DNA from 4 places in the Sulfitobacter alexandrii genome. Region 3 is predicted to be linked to each of the others. Evidence: riboswitches for the same ligand, from Rfam matches in the RefSeq annotation. Region 3 holds a riboswitch; each other region holds the start of a gene.
The links. Region 3 has a riboswitch for thiamine pyrophosphate ahead of BOO69_RS00550 (thiamine ABC transporter substrate-binding protein). Riboswitches for the same ligand answer to the same signal wherever they lie in the genome.

Region 1: linked by a shared signal. The riboswitch ahead of BOO69_RS15005 (YkoF family thiamine/hydroxymethylpyrimidine-binding protein) and the one ahead of BOO69_RS00550 (thiamine ABC transporter substrate-binding protein) in region 3 are both predicted to bind thiamine pyrophosphate.
Region 2: linked by a shared signal. The riboswitch ahead of thiC (phosphomethylpyrimidine synthase ThiC) and the one ahead of BOO69_RS00550 (thiamine ABC transporter substrate-binding protein) in region 3 are both predicted to bind thiamine pyrophosphate.
Region 4: linked by a shared signal. The riboswitch ahead of BOO69_RS22250 (NUDIX hydrolase) and the one ahead of BOO69_RS00550 (thiamine ABC transporter substrate-binding protein) in region 3 are both predicted to bind thiamine pyrophosphate.

Annotation. Positions count from the first base shown of each region.
Region 1 is NZ_CP018076.1:3,057,277-3,059,473, reverse strand. It holds gene BOO69_RS15010 (ABC transporter permease) at 1-275, opposite strand, end outside; gene BOO69_RS15005 (YkoF family thiamine/hydroxymethylpyrimidine-binding protein) at 332-943, opposite strand; TPP riboswitch at 936-1,041, opposite strand; gene BOO69_RS15000 (ABC transporter ATP-binding protein) at 1,239-2,197, shown strand, end outside.
Region 2 is NZ_CP018081.1:241,918-244,114, forward strand. It holds gene thiC (phosphomethylpyrimidine synthase ThiC) at 1-943, opposite strand, end outside; TPP riboswitch at 1,042-1,160, opposite strand; gene BOO69_RS22295 (DUF1330 domain-containing protein) at 1,218-1,490, opposite strand; gene BOO69_RS22300 (SDR family oxidoreductase) at 1,516-2,197, opposite strand, start outside.
Region 3 is NZ_CP018076.1:113,093-115,289, reverse strand. It holds gene BOO69_RS00550 (thiamine ABC transporter substrate-binding protein) at 1-918, opposite strand, end outside; TPP riboswitch at 953-1,053, opposite strand; gene aroC (chorismate synthase) at 1,145-2,197, shown strand, end outside.
Region 4 is NZ_CP018081.1:234,491-236,687, reverse strand. It holds gene tnpC (IS66 family transposase) at 1-178, shown strand, start outside; partial or broken gene BOO69_RS22255 (bifunctional hydroxymethylpyrimidine kinase/phosphomethylpyrimidine kinase) at 210-359, opposite strand; gene BOO69_RS22250 (NUDIX hydrolase) at 356-805, opposite strand; TPP riboswitch at 840-956, opposite strand; gene BOO69_RS22245 (HPP family protein) at 1,056-2,197, shown strand, end outside.

The DNA.
Region 1 (2,197 bases), 900 kb from region 3:
ATCGCCCCGCGCCGCAGCCAGTCGACGAAGTGGAAGACACCAGAAACGAGCGCGGCGATCATCACGGAGAGGCTGAAGCCGACGGCGGCCACCCCGATGGTCGCCGCCGCGTGGCGGAATATGGCGGCCCGGTCGACGACAAGGCCGTTCAGCACGTCGCTGGGGGCCGGGAGCACGAGCGGCGACAGGCCCGCAAAAGCCACGTAGCCCTCCCAGCCCCCGAAGAAGGCCACCGCCAGCACGCCGGCCGGAAAGATATGTCGCAAGACCACCATGGCTCACCGGACGGCGGCGCGATCCCCGTGGGGTTGCACCGCGCACCCGTGGAGGATCAGGTCAGGCTGGGGCTGTTGGCAGAAGCGGTCATGTCGATGGTGACATGACCCTCGGCCGGACCGAAGCGCAGGAACGCCTGCCGCAAGGTTTCAAACACGGCGCCGGCGTCGCCCCGCAAGCGCGTGCAGAAATTCTTGGTCTTGTGGAAGCAGCCGCTCGACCTCAGGAAGTCGATGCAGCCATAGATCTCTTCCATGTGGTTGCCGCTGCCCATGACATAGAGCGAGAACTGCAGGTCGATGTCCACACCGGTTTCCGGCGCGGACCGGACGGCCGCCGCCGCTTTGATCTTGCGTTCTTCAAGGCTCTCGTCCTGGGCCTTTTCCAGCACCTCGCACCGGCAGGCGGGATCGTCCGCTTCTCCCGGACAGCCGCGCGACAGGGTGACGTGCATCGTCACGTGTTCCGGCCTGCGGGCGGACGCCGCAAACAGGTCGCGGATGGCGCCGAACAAGGTTTCCGGCGCGCCGACCATCAAGGTCGACATGTCGTCGGTCTCGATCTTCAGGTCGGATCTGTAGGGGGACAGGGCCTCGAGCCCGGAGGTGATGACATCCACGAAATCGGACGTCATGGGGTAAAGTGACACTTGCGCGCCTATGAACATGCTGGCTCCTCGCTCCGCTGGTATTATCCAGATCAGCTGTGAAGGGTTCGCGCGGTTGCGCATCTCAGCCCCTGAACGGAGCACCCCTGGTTATGTCCGGGCACCGTGTCTTCTGCGGCCCGGCAAGTCAACAGGGTGCCTGCCGGAATTTTTGGGACAGGCCCGAATGCGCCCGTTCCGCAAGGGGCAGAAAATATAGTTTACAAAAAACATCAACATTATTAACCCGAACCGGCGGGTCCCGATCTCCTTGGTGCCGATCCTGATTGTCTTGCCATCTGCCGGGGCTTTTCCGATGCTGAGTAACTTCTTCGATTATTACCGCCCCTGGAAAAAGCTGTTCTGGCTGGACTTCGGGTGTGCCGTGGTATCCGGGCTGCTGGAGCTTGCCTTTCCACTGGCGATCAAGGGGTTCATCGACGTGCTGTTGCCCCGCGGTGACCTGGGCATGACGCTGCTGGCGGCGGTGGGGCTGCTGTTCATCTACCTGCTGAATGCCGTCCTGATGACCGTCGTGATTTACTGGGGTCATATGCTCGGCATCAACATCGAGACGGAGATGCGTCGGCGTGCCTTCGCGCATCTCCAGCGCCTGTCGTTCTCCTTTTTCGACAAGGTCCGCACCGGCAAACTGGTGGCGCGGGTCACGCGAGACCTCGAAGAGATCGGGGAGGTGGCCCACCACGGCCCCGAAGACCTGTTCATCGCGGTCATGACCTTCGTGGGCGCCTTCGCCCTGATGCTGACGATCAATGTCGAACTGGCGCTCATCACGGCCGTGATCGTACCGGTCTGCGTTGCCATCGTGACCGTCTACGGCGGGCGGATGACGCGAACCTGGCGGTCGATCTATTCCCGCGTCGCCGACTTCAACGTACGACTGGAAGAGAACATCGGCGGTATCCGGGTGGTTCAGGCCTTTGCCAACGAAGACCACGAGGCGACGCTGTTCGCCCGGGACAACAGCGGCTATCGCAAGACGAAACTCGCGGCGTACAAGCTGATGGCAGGGTCATCGGCGCTCAACTACATGGGGATGCGTCTGATCCAGGTTGTCGTGATGGTCGCCGGCGCGGCATTCGTGCTGCAGGGGGCGTTGACGACAGGCGGGTTCGTGGCGTTCCTCCTGCTGGTGACGGTGTTCTTTCGCCCGCTGGACAAGATCGCCGCGGTGATCGAGACCTATCCCAAGGGCATCGCGGGCTTTCGCCGATATCTCGACCTGATGGCGACGGAACCCGACGTGGCCGATTC
Region 2 (2,197 bases), on a different replicon from region 3:
GCCGCACACCTGCATGTATGGTGAAGTAATCCACCCCCTGCTCGGCCTGTTCGATCAGGGTGTCGCGAAAGACCTCCCAGCTCAGGTCCTCGGCGATGCCGCCGACCTTTTCCAGCGCCTGGTACAGCGGCACCGTGCCGATCGGGACCGGCGAGTTTCGCAGGATCCAGTCGCGGATGTTGTGGATGTTGCGCCCCGTCGACAGGTCCATGACCGTGTCGGCGCCCCATCTGGTCGCCCAGACCATCTTTTCCACTTCCTCGGCCATCGAGGAGGTCACCGCCGAGTTGCCGATATTGGCGTTGATCTTGACGAGGAAGTTCCGCCCGATCGCCATCGGCTCGGCCTCGGGATGGTTGATGTTCGCGGGGATGATCGCGCGGCCCTTGGCGATCTCGTCACGCACGAATTCCGGCGTGATGAAATCCGGAATTTCCGCACCGAAACTTTCGCCGTCGCGCGCCAATGTCTGTGCATGGGCCTCTGCCTGCGCCTTGCGCCCGAGGTTTTCGCGGATCGCGACGAATTCCATCTCGGGCGTGACGATGCCCGCGCGGGCATAGGCCATCTGGGTCACCGCCCGACCTTGCGTGGCGCGACGGGGCGCGTTGCGAACGGGAAACTCCGGCGTCAGTCGCGCGCCTTCGGCAAAGCCGTTGTCAGCCGGCTGCACATGGCGCCCGTCGTAGGTTTCGGTATCGCCACGGGCCGCGATCCAGCCCTCGCGCAGGCGCGGCAGGCCCCGGTCGATGGCGACCGTCGCCTCCGGGTCCGTATAGGGGCCCGAGCTGTCATAGACGGTGACGGGCGGTTCCCCGGCCGTGGGGTGCAGCTCGATCTCGCGCATGGGCACGCGGATATCGGGGTGACGGGTGCCCGCGTGCCAGACGCGGCGCGACGCGGGCAGCGGGCCCGTGGTGACGGTTGGGGTGAGATCTTTCATCGGTCGGAGCCTCCATAGCTCAAAGCGTTGGAGACCCAGTTCCGCGTCGAATGGGATTGCCGGTGTGGGAATAGCCCTCCACGAAAGTGGTCGGGGCCCGCGCGGCCAGTGCACCATCCCTACGCCAGTGTGAACTGGATCAGGTTCATCGGGTCACTGCGCTGCACGGGTGCCAGCAGTATCTCAGCCTCTTGTCGAGACCCCCCGGGTGAGTGCCCGCAGGCTGTTCTGGGCGCGCGCAAATGTCAACGCATGATAAGAGGGGCCATTATCGTTACCACTCGGGCGGGTGATTTGAGACTGTCCGGAATCCGCGCGCCTCGGTATATTGCTCAGACTTGTGCCACGCCCGGGCGGTTTCGATATCGGGGAATTCCACGACGACGGTGCGCAGACTGTCATCCTCGCCTTCCAACTTTTCTGGCGTTGCCCCCCGAACAACGAACCGGCCCCCGAAGGCCTGCACCGCCGGACTGGAACGGGCTGCGTATTCCTTGTAGGCTTCGGCGTCACTTATCTTCACTCTTGCAAGAACCAGTGCCGGCATTTCGCCTTCTCCGTGTTTTTGTTGTCTAGTTCGCGGTCACCAGCGCCCCATCATACAGGATCTGCTGACCAGAAATATAGTCGTTGTCGTCCGACAACAAAAACGCGGCCATCCGCGCGTAGCCTTCGGGCGTTCCATACCGGCGCAATGGAACCGTCGCCAAGGTCTGCGCGCGCACGTCATCGACACCGATATTGCGCTGCTTCGCGTAGGAGTCGTTCCACTCGCGAATACGGCCTGTTTCAACATATCCCGGCGCCAGGGCGTTGAGCATGATCCCTTCCGGCCCGAGTTCAAGTGCCGCCGTCTTGAGCGCATTGACCAGCGCGGCGCGGAGACTGTTTGACAGGCCAATACCGGCATAGGGCGACTTGACGGTAAAAGACGACACCGCCACAACCCGTCCGCTTTCGGCTTCCTGCATTTGCGGCACCAACGCCCGCAGCACACGCAAAGGGCCATTCACCATGATTTCGACCGATTGTGACCAATCCTCATCCGTGATGGCCATCAACGGCTTGACCGGCGGTCCGCCGTGGTTGAGCAGCAAGGCACTGGCCCCGCCCAGACCGCTGGCGGTTTCTGCCAATGCAGCCGCGACCGCGGGTTCGGCAACACTGCCGGGCACAATTTCGATCCGCACGTCATGGCGAGCGCGCAGCGTATCGGCGGCCTCTTTGGGATTGCGCGATGAAAGCACCAGATCA
Region 3 (2,197 bases):
GTCATAGAACAGAACCTTCTCCGGCAGGTCCAGCTTCGCCCAGCCATCCGGCCATTGATCGCGCGGCAGGGCCGACGGCAGCGACCAGTTCGCGCTCGGGATCTTTGTCTGGAACGTCTCCGACATGACAAATTTCATGAACGCGTCCGCCAGTTCGGGCACATCGGTGTCGGCGATCTTGGCGACCGTCTCGACCAGGAAATAATGCCCCTCGGGGAAAAGCGCCGCGTGCTTGGTGAAATCCTCCTCCGCGAACATGTGATACGCGGGCGAAGTGGTGTAGCTCAGGACCATGTCCGCTTCGCCGTCGGTGAACATGCCATAGGACGTCGACCAGTCCTTGGTCACGGTCAGGATCTTCGGGGCCAGCTTGCGCCACGCCTCCTCTGCCCCGTCGCCATAGACGGACTGAACCCACAGCACCAGCGCCAGTCCGGAAATCGACGTGCGCGGATCCTGGATCACGATCTTGACGTCGTCGGGCATGTTCAGCAGATCGTCGAACGTGGCTGGCGGGTTTTCCATCCGGGTGTCATCGAACACGAACGCGGTGTGCGAGTAGTTGAAGGGCAGGAACACCTCGTCCTGCCAGTCGACCGGCAGGGTCAGGTCCGAATTGTCCTGCCCGTGCGGCGCGAAAAGGCCGGTCGCCCGCGCCTTGGCCATGACGTCCGAGGTCAGGCCGATGACCACATCCGCCTTGGTGCGCTTGCCTTCGAGCAGGAGGCGCGGCATCAGATCCCCGGTCGAGTATTGCAGGTCGCAATCGCATATCGCCTCGAATTGGGTTTCGATCGTCGGGCCGGGGCCCCACTCGGACGTGAAGTAGTCGCCCGCATAGACCGTCAGCACGGGCGTCTGTGCCGACGCGGCGGTGGCGGCGAGTGTAAAAGCAGCAGCAAAGGCCAGATGTCTCATGGCATCCTCCATCATGCGGCGTCAGAAAGCGTTGGATGGATGTCCATACCTTCCCTCCGCCGGTGTTAACCGGTTCAGGTTCAACGGGTCCGCACTTGCGTACATCTCAGCCTTTCGGCCCCCCGAGGTATCCCAACAGCTAGGATGGCCCTGCTCGACATGCAAGGCAAAACCGCTTGAGGCCCCCCATCGGCCCCGGTAACAGGGTCACCAGAGGAGCGCAGCGATGTCGATCAACAGCTTTGGCCACCTTTTCCGCGTGACGACCTGGGGCGAAAGCCACGGTCCGGCCCTGGGCGCCACGGTGGACGGTTGCCCCCCGGGCGTGCCGGTGGACGCCGCCATGATCCAGCACTGGCTGGACCGCCGCAAACCGGGCCAGAACAAGTACACGACCCAGCGCCGGGAGGCCGACGAAGTGCGCATCCTGTCCGGGGTTTTCGAAGGTGTGACCACCGGAACCCCGGTGCAGCTGATGATCGAGAACACCGACCAGCGGTCGAAGGATTACGGGGACATCAAGGACAAGTTCCGCCCCGGTCATGCCGACATCACCTACTTCCAGAAATACGGCGTGCGCGACTATCGCGGCGGTGGCCGGTCTTCGGCCCGAGAAACCGCGAGCCGCGTGGCGGCGGGCGGCCTCGCGCGCGAGGCGATCAAGGCGATCGCGCCGCAAGTGCAGATCACCGGCTACATGGTGCAGATGGGCCCGCACAGGATCGACCGCGATGCCTTCGACTGGGACCAGATCGAACAGAATCCGTTCTGGGTGCCCGATGCCAAGGCCGCGACCGACTGGGCCGACTACCTTGACGGCCTGCGCAAGTCCGGCAGCAGCGTCGGCGCCATCATCGAGGTCGTTGCGCGGGGTGTGCCCGCAGGTCTTGGCGCGCCGGTCTACGGCAAGCTGGACACCGATCTGGCCGCCGCGATGATGAGCATCAATGCCGTCAAGGGCGTGGAGATCGGCGAAGGCATGTCGGCGGCGATGCTGACCGGTGAGCTGAACGCGGACGAGATTTTCATGGGTAACGATGGAAAGCCCGCCTATTCCTCCAACCACGCAGGCGGCATCCTGGGCGGGATCAGCACCGGGCAGGACATTGTCGTACGGTTTGCGGTCAAGCCGACGTCGAGCATCCTCACCACGCGCAGAACCATCACCAGGACCGGCGAGGAAACCGAGATCATCACGAAGGGTCGGCACGACCCCTGCGTCGGTATCCGGGCCGTTCCGGTGGGCGAGGCGATGATGGCCTGCGTCCTGCTCGATCAC
Region 4 (2,197 bases), on a different replicon from region 3:
TGGGCACGATGAAGGCGGACGCACCTGGGGGCGCATCGCCTCGCTCATCGCCACGGCAAAGATCAACGGGATCGAGCCCTTCGCCTACCTCAAGGCGACGCTCGAGGCGATCGCGGCAGGCCATCCTGCGCACCGGATCGACGAGCTGCTACCCTGGAACTTCAAGCCGTCCAGCTGAACTCCGGTGGGGCGTAGACGCCGCTTACGAAGGACCGAACGCCGCAGGTGTTTTGCGCCACCACGGCCGTGACGACCGAACAGGCATAGGCGCCAAGCGCCGACATGGTCTTGATGTCGGCCTGGATGCCGGCGCCGCCGGACGGGTCCGTGCCCGCAATGGTCAGGACGTTGGCGATCATGTCGGTGCCCCCGCCATCAGGGCTGCGGCCTGGTCCGCAACTGCGCCGACATCGCGGCTGAGCGCGAGGCTGCCATCCGTCAGCGCGGCAAGGTCGATCCAGCGCGCCTCGAGCGCGTCATCTGCGGCAACCGGAACCCCGGCGATCCAGCGGAACAGAACGGCGATCAGGATGAAATGGCGGCGCAAGGTGCCGGTGCCGTCGTGATCAAAGGCGTCGAGCGCCGTGATCACCCGCAGCGGGTCTGCGGAAACGCCGGTCTCCTCGGCCAGTTCGCGGATGGCTGCGTCGAACAGGGGTTCGCCCTGGTCAATCTTGCCGCCGGGAAATCCCCAAAGGCCCGCATCGGGCGGATTGGCGCGACGCACGAGAAGGACCTGGGTGTCGCGCACGACTACGGCGATGGCCGCCGGGATCGGGCGCGGGTCTGTCGGTTGATATGGCAAGGCGGCCTCGTCATTCTGAGGCCGGCAAGGGCAAGAGAGCGCTGCGATCCTGTCCCTTCGCCGGCATGATCCGGATCAGGTTCAAAGGGTCACCGCGCTGCAATCGCCAGCGATATCTCAGCCCCTTGTCGGGACACCCCTAGGTGAGCGGCAGCTTATCAGGCTGAGCGCCCGGTTCAATGCCGTGCGGATGTGCTTGCGACTGCCGTCGCTTGCTGAAACTTTAGGCAAAACAGACAAGGCAGCAGTCATGGAGTCCCTGTTCCGTTCGCTTGGCCCGGTTATTGGCCGCCCCTCGCCAGCCGGAGCCCTTCGCGCCGGGATCGGCGCCCTGATCGGGCTTGGGGTGACGGGCGCATTCCTGTTGTCGCCCGTGGTCGACCTGACGCTTGGCCTTTACCTGATTGCCCCGTTCGGTGCGACGTCGGTCCTGCTGTTCGCAGTGCCCAACAGCCCGTTGGCGCAGCCGTGGTCGGCGGTGGTGGGCAACACTCTCGCGGCACTGGTCGGTGTGGTGGTCTGTTCCGTGGTCGCTGACCCTGTCCTGCGGATCGCCCTTGCGGTCGGGCTGACGATTACGGTCGGCATCCTGTGTCGCGCGATCCATCCCCCGGCGGGTGCGGTCGCCATGACAGCGACGATGAGCCCGGAGGCGGTCGAGCGACTTGGACTCTGGTTCGCGATCGCGCCCGTCGCCACGGGCACCCTCGCGCTGTTCGTCTGTGCTGCGATCTACGCCCGGCTCACGGGGCGCAGATATCCATTCCGCCAGTTCGATGAGCCAAGTCGCCACCGCACCGAAGATCCCGATCCCGCCAAGCGCATCGGGCTGTCCCGAGAAGAACTGACGGAGCTTCTGGATCGCTATCGCCAGTCGTTCAACTCGGGTGTCGAGGATCTGGCGCGATTGATCGGCGCGGCCGAGTTGCAGGCCGCCGCGCACCGGACAGGTCCGCTTCTGGCGACCGACGTCATGTCGCGTGATCTGGTGACCATTGGCCCGGACACTCCGCTGTCAAAGATTGCGGACCTGTTCAGACATCATCGCTTTACCTCGCTTCCGGTGACCGGGGTCGAGGGGCGTTATCTTGGCGTGATCTTCCAGATGCACCTGATCGACCGAGCGCGCGAGGATGCGCTTCGGCTCGACCGTGGATATCTCGCGGCGTTTCGGCGCCTGATCGACCAGGGTCGCACGCAGCCGGTCCGAGCCAAGGACATCATGAGCGTCGCCGGGCCTCGGGCGGTACCGGCGACTCCGGTCGGGGTGCTCCTGCCGATGATGGCCGATGGTGATGTCGATGCGGTGCCGGTCCTTGAAAAGGGCCGGATCGTCGGCATCGTCACCAGGACGGATCTGATCGCCGCCCTCGCGCGGTCCGGGCTGCGGGC